One region of the Pradoshia sp. D12 genome, then DNA from elsewhere that is predicted to be linked to it. Evidence: a T-box and tRNA genes for the amino acid it is inferred to sense, from the RefSeq annotation. Region 1 holds a T-box; the other holds one or more tRNA genes.
What was found. A T-box is a leader RNA that pairs with one kind of tRNA and senses whether it is charged. The one in region 1 lies ahead of trpS (tryptophan--tRNA ligase), so its partner is inferred to be a tRNA-Trp.

Region 1 (6,873 bases):
CCCCCCTTTTTCAGTTTTTGGCAATTGTTTTTCTATTCTGAATTTTCTCCCATAACTAGGGAAAAGGAGAGCACATGGCCATTTCAGGCATGCACTCTCCCATTCAGGCACACGAGCTATTATTCCTCGATTGATACCCACTTGTAACTGTAATCTCCGCCAAAGGCGTGGTTGTATAGATTTTTAACTTTATCCTTCGATAGGAATGAAAGTCCGCGTTGATAAAGTGGGCTGATGGCCGCATCTTCTTCAATTAGGATTTTTTCTGCTTTTTGAAGAGCTTCCCAACGTGCTGGCAAATCACTTAATAATGTAGATCCAGCTTCTTCGACCAATTTGTCATACTCAGGATTTGAGTATCCCATTTGGTTATGAGCTCCATCAGTTACGAACATATCGATGAAAGTCATAGGATCTTGATAATCTGGACCCCAACCAGCATAAGAGAAGTCATAATCACCTTTAGATTCTAATTCAAGTTTTTGCTTGAATGGTTGTTGCTTAAGGCCAACTGTAAGTCCTGGAAGAGTAGTTTCAAGCTGTTCTTTGATATACTCACCAGTTTTCTTAGCAGAGTCACCATCATAATTCAGCAATTCGAGCTCAACTTTGGATTCGCCGATTTCTTTCAAGCCTTGTTCCCAAAGCTTTTTAGCTTCATCTTTATTTGTAACGTTCATATCTCCGTTAGCTTCACGGAAATCTTTTCCGTCCGGACCTTTAACAAAATCACTTGGTACCAAGTAGTATGCAGGTACAGATCCATTATTTAAGATTGTTTTTACAAAAGCATCTTTGTCATAAGCCATATCAATTGCTTTACGGATATTAACATTTGCTAATGCTTTGTTCTTTTGGTTATAACGAAGGAAGTATACAGAAGTATCTTTTTCCGTACCGAATTCTTCGCTATCTTTGTAGTTATCAACGTTTTCAGCAGTCAATCCTACACGATCAATTTTACCTGTTTCATATAAGTTTACGGCTGTGTTAGTATCTTTTACGATTTTAAAATTGATTGTTTCGAGCTTTACAGTATCTTTATCCCAGTATTGATCATTTTTAGAAAGTGTGAAACTTTCTTCATGTTTCCACTCAGACATCGTGAATGGTCCATTATAAAGTGTTGTATCTGCTTCAAGACCAAATTTTTCGCCTTGTTCTTCAACAAATTTTTGATTTTGTGGCATGAATGTTCCGAAAGAAAGTAGAGATTGGAAATAAGGGATAGCATTTGTTAGTTTAATTTCAAGAGTGTAATCATCAAGCGCTTTAGCACCTAACTCTTCCACTTTCTTTTTACCAGTGTTGATTTCTTCAGCATTTTCAATTACATACATCATGTATGCATATTCAGCAGCAGTATCAGGATTTACAGCTTTTTGCCAAGCATAAATGAAATCGTGAGCTGTTACAGGATCACCATTTGACCATTTAGCATCTTGGCGCAGTTTGATAGTGAAAGTTTTTCCATCTTCACTTACTGTTGGATCTCCCTCAGCAACACCTGCAACAACTTTATCTCCCTCACCTAAACGGTAAAGACCTTCCATCGTATTGTTCATAACGTTGAAAGAAACAGAGTCAGTAGCCATTACAGTGTCCATAGACGGAATTTCAGAAGTTTCCACTAAGTTAAGTACTTGTTCAACGTCTTTCTTGCCTTCACCTTTATCATTGCTACCTGTCTCTTCGTCTCCGCCGGAACAAGCTGCAAGGAAAGTGCTCAAAGCAAGAATCATTACAAGAAATAATGAGATTTTTTTTGCTTTCATACTAGTAAATGACCTCCCTATTTTTTACTCTTCTAATTTTCAGAAGATTTCGTAACCAATCATAAAACGTTTCAGAATTTTTTGCAATCATTTTTTTACATTTTGTTTACGAACATATGTCATTTCGAATACAAAAATTAACAACAAACCTTGATACACCAATGTCTGGGTAAAATATCCTATAAAAACAAAAAAATTATATTTTTCAGATAATTCCAACCAGAAAAGCATATTTAATTAAAATGAAACGTTATGAATATAATAAAATTTTATAAATAAACTTGCAACTTTTAATTTTTAAATTATTGGTATAAAATTTAAATACACTTTATAAAACAACTTATATTCGGAGGAAACCCATGAAGTCTTCACCAAAAAAATTTCTTTTATTAAACGGTATCAGCCTTCTAATTTCAATTATCTATTCAATTAATATAAAAAGTCCCTTTCTGCTTTCATTGATTGATAGCTATTTTATGATAGGCCTCTTTTATGTTTGTGCCGGCGCTCTCCTATATGTAATAGGAGGAGGTTTCTTTTCTTTCTTTTCCTACTCGTTTAAAAAATTCTGGAAAATCAATTCAAAAAAAGAAGAATATATATCTGAACTAGAAGGCGATTCTAAAGATAAAGGCCCGAATATGGAGGTACTTACCTTTTCCTGGACTAGCCCTTTACTTTATGCAGGTATCTTTTCATGTGTCATTACCTTTATTTGCTCAATTATTTTCTTTGGATAGTTGCTTTTCTAATCAGGTTTAAGTAGAATATCATTACTTAATATTTATTATAGGCTATGACAAAGAGTAGTAAGGTAGTACAAGGTTTTCAGAGAGTTTGTGGTTGCTGCGAACAAACAGCCCGTATACCTGAATGGACTTTTAAGCCTCCTGTAGGAAAAATGACAGTATGACAGGACGTTTGCCCGCGTTACTGGGCAAGAATATCTTTTTGGATATTCCTGAGTGGTTTATGTATAGAACGTAAACAATTAGGGTGGTACCGCGAATCCCATTCGTCCCTTTTAATAGTGGAGACGAATGGGATTTTTTATATTGAAAGGAGAATGAAAATGAGTATTATTTTTTCTGGCATTCAGCCAACCGGTCTGGTGACCCTTGGTAATTATATAGGAGCATTACGGCAGTTCGTAGAATTGCAAAATGATTCCCATTGTTACTTTTGCATAGTTGATCACCATGCGATTACGGTTCCGCAGGATCGCCTCGAACTAAGAAAGAACATTCGAAATCTTGCAGCCCTTTATCTGGCTGTTGGGATTGATCCTGAGAAAGCGACAATTTTTATCCAATCTGAGGTTCCCGCTCATACAGAAGCCGGATGGATTATGCAATGTAATACTTCTATTGGTGAACTTGAGCGAATGACTCAATATAAAGATAAATCTAAATCACAGGTATCTGTTTCAGCCGGTCTTCTGACTTATCCTCCATTGATGGCTGCTGATATCCTTTTATATCAAACCAACATTGTTCCAGTAGGCGATGATCAAAAACAGCATGTTGAATTGACACGTGATATTGCTGAACGCTTCAATAAAAAATATGGAGATGTCTTTACAATCCCTGATATCCAACTACCTGCTTCAGGGGCGCGAATCATGGCTTTACAGGAGCCAATCAAAAAAATGAGCAAATCCGATCCAAATAAAAAATCAACTATTTCTTTATTAGATGATCTAAAGCAGGTTGAGAAGAAAATCAAGAGTGCGGTTACGGATTCAGAAGGAATCGTGAAATTCGACAAGGAAAATAAACCAGGTATTTCAAACCTTCTATCCATTCACTCTGCACTAAGCGGTGAAAGCATAGAATCCATTGAAAAACGCTTTGTAGGTAAGGGATATGGAGATTTTAAAGCAGAGGTTGCCAATGTAGTGGTTGAAACACTACGACCTATTCAGGAACGTCATCAGGAATTACTGAATTCCCCTGAATTGGATGAAATCCTCGACAAAGGAGCTCTCGAGGCAAATAAAGCTGCTAATAAAACATTACGAAAAATGAAAAACGCAATTGGTTTAGGTCGTAAAAGAAGATAAAGATTGTTCTAAATTAAAGTGCTGAAGCTAGATTTGTATTGAATCTAGCTTCAGCACTTTTTTATTATATTCGACTTCAGGGCCTAGGAACTCGAGTCATAAGCAAATACTCTGCGGAGGCCAACAGGATGTTGGTCACAAAGACGTTGCCACACGATGTGGCGCTTTTAGTCTTCGTTCCTTAAGTTAGTTTCAGCTTTTATTCAATCTAGCTTCGGCTCCTAGCTCCTCGAGGTCATAAGTGTAGCCACTACGGAGGCCAACAGCATGTTGGTCACAAAGACGTTGCCACACGATGTGGCGCTTTTAGTTTTCGTTCCTTAAGTTAGTTTCAGGTTTTTATTCAATCTAGCTTCGGCTCCTAGCTCCTCGAGGTCATAAGTGTAGCCACTACGGGAGGAAAGAGCGCCTCCCTACGTGCCTCCTCTTATGCTTGTCGGAGCTGAACAGTCGCCTCAGCTTTTTACTTAATCTAGCTTCGGCTCCTAGGAGCTTGAGTCATAAGCTTTTTATATAAAAAAACCATCCATTACAGCATGGATGGTCGATCTCCTACTTCTATTTCCCAGAGCTTTTCGAAAAATGGTTGGCCTTTTATTAAACGTTCACATAACATGGCGTGTTTTTCTGACCAGCCTATCTTCATTTCCGAGTATAGCTTGTGCCATATTTCATCAAAATCCATTTTTAAAACTGTTGAATATTGTTCAGGCGCCCATTCTGTATACCAATAACGAATTTCAGCTGTATTGCTTGAACTTTTTAATTGATCAAGTACCATGAACAATAATTGCTTTAATTGACGTTCCTTGCGTGTTAACCCCAGCATAAAATCAGGAGATGGGGAAAGGATATGATACTCTTTCTTCTGATAATCTGTAATCATTGACTGATAGTCATACTGATGCGCATCCACATTACGTACCATATCATAAGCCAATTGCTCCTGCCTTGGAATTAATCTACTCTTTCGGATTGGTATGGTGTATCCTATCGTATCAATAGCAATGATGCCTGTCCCATCTGTAGCAACAAAACAATAATCCATCGGAAGTCTTTCATGATTCTTCCGAATATACGCCTTCTTATAAACATCCTGTAGAAGACTTGAAGGCAATTCCAATAAATCATTTTCAATGTAGTGAAAAAGAACCGGCTCCAACTTCAAAAGCGGAACCTGGTCAAGTAACTCAACCGTATCCTCTTTCCTCCACTCGTGAAAGCTGCAAATGTTATAACTGTTTTCTTCACCTTCAAACCAATTTACCCAAACATCATGGAGATACAACATTCCCGAATATCCCTCACTTCTATCCTATTTGTCAATCATTATAGGCAAGTTTCCTGTAAAATATTCCTTGTATGAGTGGCAAATTGATTTTCTTTGCATAGTGAATTATCCATTGATTATTTTATCAGTAGAAAGACCAATCATATCCCTAGTCTTCATGGAATGAAGATCTGCATAATCCTTTACAAGTTTGTAACCTGCCGCATATCCGGCCATTTTTGGCATTGTACCATGCCCAAATAACAACTTATCATGAAGGGGATCAGATCGCTTCATATCAAAGTTCGGTTTGAATTTTTCTGTAATCAGTTCTTCGATTTCCTTCGTTTGATAATTGGTTATCCAAGGCGCCAAATACGATTCACCGCAATATTCTGATACCGCAAATTCTGCAAGACCCTCCATAATAATAGAGTCTGCCAATCTATGCTTAACCTGCCCCCCCAGGGATTCCAATCTCGTTGTATGATGATATTCATGGACAAATAGAGCTTCCAGTTCTTTATCCTTCACCTTCTCCGATATAAATAAAAACAATTTATCAATGAAAGCAATCCCTGATTTATGTTTATTGGGAGAGCGAAATAAGCTGAACACTTCACTTGCCATCGGAAATAGGAAAATAGGAATATCCGGACCATCCCATGCTTTTTTATATTTTTTATGATAAAGTGCGATTCTATGCCACACCTTCCGTTCCTTCATATTTTGATATGTCTTGTTTGTTTTTAGGTTGGGCTGGTATAGGCCAATTCTATTTAAAACTTCAATTAGAACATGTTCTCGCATATTTACTGTGTCTAAAATATTCTCTTCTATTTTTAACCGATCATTAAAGGACTCCTCCAACCATTTATCCGTTCTGATAACTCCCATCCCATTCACCTATCCTGTTTATATTTGAATAGAGCATTATATGAAAGGATATATTTTATGGGAATCAAAATAGCCTCCCTTTTTGGTAGATGAACCAAAAAGAGAGGCCGCTTGAAGTTTTCTATCCGTTATATTTTTTAAAAACGATTGTGGCATTGTGGCCGCCAAATCCAAGTGAATTACTCATCGCACAGTCAACTTGGCGTTTTCTTGCTTCACCCGGGACATAATCAAGATCACACACGGGATCCGGTGTTTCAAGATTAATAGTCGGTGGAATGATACCATTCTTGATTGCCAAAACCGTATAGACTGCTTCAACGCCACCTGCTGCTCCCAATAAATGACCGGTCATCGATTTTGTTGAACTTACTGCCAGTTTATAAGCGTGATCACCAAAGACTGTTTTAATGGCCATCGTTTCATAGGAATCATTGTATTCTGTGCTTGTTCCATGAGCATTAATATAATCAATCTGTTCCGGATCAAGACCTGCATCATCAATAGCCATTTTCATCGCTCTTGCGCCACCTTCTCCTTCAGGGGCTGGAGCGGTTATATGATGGGCATCCCCTGTTGATCCATATCCGACAATTTCAGCATATATCGGCGCATTTCTCGCAATTGCATGTGATAATTCCTCAAGTACGAGAATGCCTGAACCTTCTCCAATAACAAATCCATCTCGATTTTTATCAAATGGACGGCTTGATGTTTTAGGATCTGGGTTAGAGGATAAAGCAGTATTCGCACAGAAACCAGCTACAGACATTTTCGTGATAGGGGCTTCCGCACCTCCTGTAATCATCACATCCGCATCACCGCGCTGGATAACTTTAAACGCATCTCCGATTGAATTCGTTCCTGTA
Region 2 (6,873 bases), 340 kb from region 1:
GATAAGATATTAGACCTTCCTGCGGGAAAGCGACAATTTGTAAATCAACAAAGTCTTTCATTTCTGCTTTCACTTCAAGCATAGCTTCTAATGCTACTAAAGAAGGATCCGTTGTATCGACATGTGTACGCACAGCACCTATTCCGTTAGCAATTTGCCAGCTAAGGGCTTTCTTTGCACGCTCTTTTACATCCTCTTTTATTAAGGAATCTTTGCGTTCAGACCAACATTGAATACCTTCAAATAAAGTCCCACTTTCATTCCAACGTGGTTGGCCTGCCGTTAAAGTAGTATCTAGATGAATATGAGGTTCAATAAATGGCGCACAAACCAGCTTTCCACTTAGATCAATTGTTTCACAGCTGTCAAATTCACCTGTACCTGCCTCAACAATCTTTAAAAATGAACCATTTTCTATTAGTAAATCCCAAAGGCCTTCTCTTCCAAAGATTGCAGCATTAGCCCACTTTTTCATAATAGCATCCTACCTCCTCTTCCCTTACCGTAACAACTGTTGTTTTCATTAGCTTAACAGCAACTACATAAACAATTCCTGTAATCAATAATGTGTTTAGTGAAGCGATTCCCGGCAATGTTAACCCCGAGATGACACCAACAGCCCATGCAATGATGGCTGGAACATGTACTTTTGCAATGTTTGCCTGCTCATACTGAATATATTGTCTTTTTTGGATAAAGAAGAAATCCACAATAATAATTGATCCAATAGCCGGCAGAGTGGATCCTAGGAATGTCAGCCAGCTTGTGAAATTGTTATAAAGTACGATGGCAAATACCGTACCAATCGTACCGTTCATCATAACCATAAATACCTTTGGCTTCTTGAACATGGTTGCAAAACCAAGTCCAGATGCGTACAGGGAGTTATCGTTTGTTGTCCAAATGTTTAATCCGAGCACTAAAACAGCCGGCAATAGTAAGCCTTGTGAAATCATTACATCTGAAATATCATTGTGACCAGTTGCTATTACACCAATCGCACCAAATAGGAACATTAATGTATTTCCTAAGAAAAAGGCAATGACAGTTGTTGTTACAGCATGTTTTCCTGATTTTGCATAGCGTGCAAAGTCGGGTGTTAATGTACCACCACTAATGAATGAACCGATTGTAATCGTTAAAGCTGCTGCTAATGTTAATGAAGTTTCAGGTTTATAAGCAATGAGCGCTTCCATTCCTCCCATATCTGAAATGGCCATTCCTGCACTCGTTGATCCAAAAATCGCAATAGCCGGTACAGCGATAAAACTTAAGATTGTTAAAGCTTTCATACCGAAATAAGCAGTTGCTGTCATTAAAATCCCTGTAATGATGACAATCGGTACCAGTGGGAGGCCAGTTAATTTAGAAACCGGATAGGCAAACATTCCTAGCCCTACACCAAACCATCCGACTTGGGTTGCAGATAACATGAATGAAGAGATATATGCTCCTTTTTCACCAAAACTATATTGTGCCAGTAAGTGAGTCGATAATCCTGTTTTTGCTGCAATATAACTTAATGCACCGGTAAATGCTCCTAATATAAGGTTTCCTAATAAGATGACACCAATCAACTGCATAAATGTTAATCCTTCACCTAATGATCCACCAGCCCACATACTTGCTGAATAGAATGTGAAACCAAGCATAACAACAAGCATTTTCAGAAAGCTGTTACGTTTTGCTTCAGGTACTGATTGAAATGAAAAATCTTTGTCTTTTAATTGCATTTTGTTTCCTCCCAAGTTATTAGTCTTGGTGAGCAAAAAAAAACCACTTGCCATAAAGTGACAAGTGGAAGGTGTCAGAAATAACCGTATTATTCACACAATAATATATTATGTGTATAAATACGTTCTCCAAACAAAGTATCGCCCACCTTGTCAGCCTCTCTGGACTGCTCTTAAAGGTTCTCAATTTAAATTAAATCTATATTAACAGATTATCTCAGATAGTCCAATGGTAATAGATGGAGGGATTTGAAGGGAATGTATAAAGATTCCGGTATCTATTTCGATTTGCTACTCTTATACAAAAAAAGACTCCCAAATGTTTTAATTCAACATTTGGGAGTCTTTTTAATGATTAATCTTGGCAAGAATTAATCTGATGATACCGGTGGTCGGGGTCGAACCGACACTCCTCACGGAACACGATTTTGAGTCGTGCGCGTCTGCCAATTCCGCCACACCGGCAAGATTTTGGAGGCGGCAACCGGATTTGAACCGGTGATAAAGGTTTTGCAGACCTCTGCCTTACCACTTGGCTATGCCGCCAAATTTGTTGGAGCGGAAGACGGGGCTCGAACCCGCGACCCTCACCTTGGCAAGGTGATGTTCTACCACTGAACTACTTCCGCATTAAGTTGGCTGGGCTAGCAGGATTCGAACCTACGAATGACGGAGTCAAAGTCCGTTGCCTTACCACTTGGCTATAGCCCAACAATTAAATTTATTAGTTAGTATAAGCTATTATTCGAGTTTAATCTAAAAATGGGGCGACTGATGGGAATCGAACCCACGAATGTCGGAACCACAATCCGATGCGTTAACCACTTCGCCACAATCGCCATATTTATTGGCAGGGGCAGTAGGAATTGAACCCACACTGGAGGTTTTGGAGACCTCTGTTCTACCTTTAAACTATGCCCCTATAATGAATGGTGGAGGGGGGCAGATTCGAACTGCCGAACCCGAAGGAGCGGATTTACAGTCCGCCGCGTTTAGCCACTTCGCTACCCCTCCGATATTAAGAGTGCCGGCAAGAGGACTTGAACCCCCAACCTACTGATTACAAGTCAGTTGCTCTACCAATTGAGCTACACCGGCATAATATTTAGGAAAAATCATTATCTGTTAAATTTTAATTAATAATGGTGGCTCAGGACGGAATCGAACCGCCGACACAAGGATTTTCAGTCCTTTGCTCTACCGACTGAGCTACTGAGCCAACTTCATTATGTAAATGGCGGTCCGGACGGGACTCGAACCCGCGACCTCCTGCGTGACAGGCAGGCATTCTAACCAACTGAACTACCGGACCATTTATTGCGGGGACAGGATTTGAACCTGCGACCTTCGGGTTATGAGCCCGACGAGCTACCAGACTGCTCCACCCCGCGCCAATGTGAGTGTGATACTAGTTTTTATGGTGGAGGATGACGGGATCGAACCGCCGACCCTCTGCTTGTAAGGCAGATGCTCTCCCAGCTGAGCTAATCCTCCACATTAAATGGTGACCCCTACGGGATTCGAACCCGTGTTACCGCCGTGAAAGGGCGGTGTCTTAACCGCTTGACCAAGGGGCCAATTATTGTGAGTTATTATGGCGGAGAGCAAGGGATTCGAACCCTTGAGACAGCGTTGACCGTCTACACGATTTCCAATCGTGCTCCTTCGACCTCTCGGACAGCTCTCCATTTATGGCTCCGCAGGTAGGATTCGAACCTACGACCGTTCGGTTAACAGCCGAATGCTCTACCACTGAGCTACTGCGGAATAATTATAATGCCTGGCGACGTCCTACTCTCACAGGGACTCGCGTCCCAACTACCATCGGCGCTGAAGAGCTTAACTTCCGTGTTCGGAATGGGAACGGGTGTGGCCTCTTCGCCATCGTCACCAGACGATTTTGTCAGCGACATTTATTATTATATCGTATTTCTGACATTTTTCAAGAGAAATTTTAAAGAAATTTTATCTTTTTTTCGTTCTCTCAAAACTGGATAATGTAAGTTTGGCAAGTATGCTTGATTCATTTGGTTAAGTCCTCGAACGATTAGTATCCGTCAGCTCCATGTGTCACCACACTTCCACCTCGGACCTATCAACCTGATCATCTTTCAGGGTTCTTACTAGCTTGCGCTATGGGAAATCTCATCTCGAGGGGGGCTTCATGCTTAGATGCTTTCAGCACTTATCCCGTCCGCACGTAGCTACCCAGCTATGCTCTTGGCAGAACAACTGGTACACCAGCGGTGCGTCCATCCCGGTCCTCTCGTACTAAGGACAGCTCCTCTCAAATTTCCTGCGCCCACGACGGATAGGGACCGAACTGTCTCACGACGTTCTGAACCCAGCTCGCGTACCGCTTTAATGGGCGAACAGCCCAACCCTTGGGACCGACTACAGCCCCAGGATGCGATGAGCCGACATCGAGGTGCCAAACCTCCCCGTCGATGTGGACTCTTGGGGGAGATAAGCCTGTTATCCCCGGGGTAGCTTTTATCCGTTGAGCGATGGCCCTTCCATGCGGAACCACCGGATCACTAAGCCCGACTTTCGTCCCTGCTCGACTTGTAGGTCTCGCAGTCAAGCTCCCTTGTGCCTTTACACTCTGCGAATGATTTCCAACCATTCTGAGGGAACCTTTGGGCGCCTCCGTTACTCTTTAGGAGGCGACCGCCCCAGTCAAACTGCCCACCTGACACTGTCTCCCACCCCGATCAGGGGTGCGGGTTAGAATGTCAATACAGCCAGGGTAGTATCCCACCGATGCCTCCACCGAAGCTGGCGCTCCGGCTTCAAAGGCTCCTACCTATCCTGTACAAGCTGTACCAAAATTCAATATCAGGCTGCAGTAAAGCTCCACGGGGTCTTTCCGTCCTGTCGCGGGTAACCTGCATCTTCACAGGTACTATAATTTCACCGAGTCTCTCGTTGAGACAGTGCCCAGATCGTTACGCCTTTCGTGCGGGTCGGAACTTACCCGACAAGGAATTTCGCTACCTTAGGACCGTTATAGTTACGGCCGCCGTTTACTGGGGCTTCAATTCGCACCTTCGCTTGCGCTAAGCGCTCCTCTTAACCTTCCAGCACCGGGCAGGCGTCAGCCCCTATACTTCGCCTTGCGGCTTCGCAGAGACCTGTGTTTTTGCTAAACAGTCGCCTGGGCCTTTTCACTGCGGCTCTTCGAGGCTATAAACCTCTAATGAGCACCCCTTCTCCCGAAGTTACGGGGTCATTTTGCCGAGTTCCTTAACGAGAGTTCTCTCGATCACCTTAGGATTCTCTCCTCGCCTACCTGTGTCGGTTTGCGGTACGGGCACCTTCTTCCTCGCTAGAGGCTTTTCTTGGCAGTGTGGAATCAGGAACTTCGGTACTCTAGTTCCCTCGCCATCACAGCTCAGCCTTATGTGATGAGCGGATTTGCCTGCTCATCGGCCTAACTGCTTGGACGCGCATATCCAACAGCGCGCTTACCCTATCCTACTGCGTCCCCCCATCACTCAAATGGAAGAGAGGTGGTACAGGAATATCAACCTGTTGTCCATCGCCTACGCCTTTCGGCCTCGGCTTAGGTCCCGACTAACCCTGAGCGGACGAGCCTTCCTCAGGAAACCTTAGGCATTCGGTGGAAGGGATTCTCACCCTTCTTTCGCTACTCATACCGGCATTCTCACTTCTAAGCGCTCCACATGTCCTTCCGGTCATGCTTCACAGCCCTTAGAACGCTCTCCTACCACGCATACCATACGGTATGCATCCACAGCTTCGGTGATACGTTTAGCCCCGGTACATTTTCGGCGCAGAGTCACTCGACCAGTGAGCTATTACGCACTCTTTAAATGTGGCTGCTCTAAGCCAACATCTGGTTGTCTGGGCAACTCCACATCCTTTTCCACTTAACGTATACTTTGGGACCTTAGCTGGTGGTCTGGGCTGTTTCCCTTTTGACTACGGATCTTATCACTCGCAGTCTGACTCCCGAGTATAAGTCTTTGGCATTCGGAGTTTGTCTGAATTCGGTAACCCGATGAGGGCCCCTAGTCCAAACAGTGCTCTACCTCCAAGACTCTAAACTCGAGGCTAGCCCTAAAGCTATTTCGGAGAGAACCAGCTATCTCCAGGTTCGATTGGAATTTCTCCGCTACCCACACCTCATCCCCGCACTTTTCAACGTGCGTGGGTTCGGACCTCCATCCAGTGTTACCTGGACTTCATCCTGGACATGGGTAGATCACCTGGTTTCGGGTCTACGACCACATACTGCAAACGCCCTATTCAGACTCGCTTTCGCTGCGGCTCCGTCTCATCAACTTAACCTTGCATGGGATCGTAACTCGCCGGTTCATTCTACAAAAGGCACGCCATCACCCATAAAAGGGCTCTGACTACTTGTAGGCACACGGTTTCAGGATCTCTTTCACTCCCCTTCCGGGGTGCTTTTCACCTTTCCCTCACGGTACTGGTTCACTATCGGTCACTAGGGAGTATTTAGCCTTGGGAGATGGTCCTCCCGGATTCCGACGGGATTCCTCGTGTCCCGCCGTACTCAGGATCCACTCGGGAGGGAACGAAGTTTCGACTACAGGGTTGTTACCTTCTCTGACGGACCTTTCCAGGTCGCTTCATCTACCCCGTTCCTTTGTAACTCCACAATGAGTGTCCTACAACCCCAGATGGCAAGCCATCTGGTTTGGGCTGATTCCGTTTCGCTCGCCGCTACTCAGGAAATCGCATTTGCTTTCTCTTCCTCCGGGTACTTAGATGTTTCAGTTCCCCGGGTGTGCCTTCATACACCTATGAATTCAGTGTAAGATACTGCCCCATTACGGGCAGTGGGTTTCCCCATTCGGAAATCTCCGGATCAAAGCTTACTTACAGCTCCCCGAAGCATATCGGTGTTAGTCCCGTCCTTCATCGGCTCCTAGTGCCAAGGCATCCACCGTGCGCCCTTATTAACTTAACCGTTAAAAAACTCTTACTCGGTTTTTATTAAAACGCATTTACTTTGCCTTACATTACATTATCCAGTTTTCAAAGAACGATTATTGCGAAGGATTGCTCCTTCAAAACTAAACAAAACTACTGGCCAATAAGTCTATTTTCCTTAGAAAGGAGGTGATCCAGCCGCACCTTCCGATACGGC

Region 2: it has a tRNA-Trp gene. The T-box ahead of trpS (tryptophan--tRNA ligase) is inferred to sense a tRNA for this amino acid. The anticodon was not compared.

Annotation. Positions count from the first base shown of each region.
Region 1 is NZ_CP044545.1:980,154-987,026, reverse strand. Features, by position in the region: gene F7984_RS04890 (peptide ABC transporter substrate-binding protein) at 120-1,775, opposite strand; gene F7984_RS19680 (DUF3899 domain-containing protein) at 2,135-2,515, shown strand; T-box leader at 2,563-2,801, shown strand; gene trpS (tryptophan--tRNA ligase) at 2,848-3,837, shown strand; gene F7984_RS04875 (YjbA family protein) at 4,367-5,128, opposite strand; gene F7984_RS04870 (DUF2268 domain-containing putative Zn-dependent protease) at 5,234-6,004, opposite strand; gene fabF (beta-ketoacyl-ACP synthase II) at 6,126-6,873, opposite strand, start outside.
Region 2 is NZ_CP044545.1:644,377-651,249, reverse strand. Features, by position in the region: gene codA (cytosine deaminase) at 1-475, opposite strand, end outside; gene codB (cytosine permease) at 459-1,733, opposite strand; tRNA gene F7984_RS03225 (tRNA-Leu) at 2,117-2,198, opposite strand; tRNA gene F7984_RS03220 (tRNA-Cys) at 2,206-2,279, opposite strand; tRNA gene F7984_RS03215 (tRNA-Gly) at 2,288-2,362, opposite strand; tRNA gene F7984_RS03210 (tRNA-Gln) at 2,370-2,444, opposite strand; tRNA gene F7984_RS03205 (tRNA-His) at 2,497-2,572, opposite strand; tRNA gene F7984_RS03200 (tRNA-Trp) at 2,582-2,655, opposite strand; tRNA gene F7984_RS03195 (tRNA-Tyr) at 2,664-2,747, opposite strand; tRNA gene F7984_RS03190 (tRNA-Thr) at 2,759-2,831, opposite strand; tRNA gene F7984_RS03185 (tRNA-Phe) at 2,877-2,952, opposite strand; tRNA gene F7984_RS03180 (tRNA-Asp) at 2,969-3,045, opposite strand; tRNA gene F7984_RS03175 (tRNA-Met) at 3,051-3,124, opposite strand; tRNA gene F7984_RS03170 (tRNA-Val) at 3,152-3,227, opposite strand; tRNA gene F7984_RS03165 (tRNA-Glu) at 3,236-3,310, opposite strand; tRNA gene F7984_RS03160 (tRNA-Ser) at 3,329-3,420, opposite strand; tRNA gene F7984_RS03155 (tRNA-Asn) at 3,426-3,500, opposite strand; rRNA gene rrf (5S ribosomal RNA) at 3,512-3,628, opposite strand; rRNA gene F7984_RS03145 (23S ribosomal RNA) at 3,761-6,693, opposite strand; rRNA gene F7984_RS03140 (16S ribosomal RNA) at 6,839-6,873, opposite strand, start outside.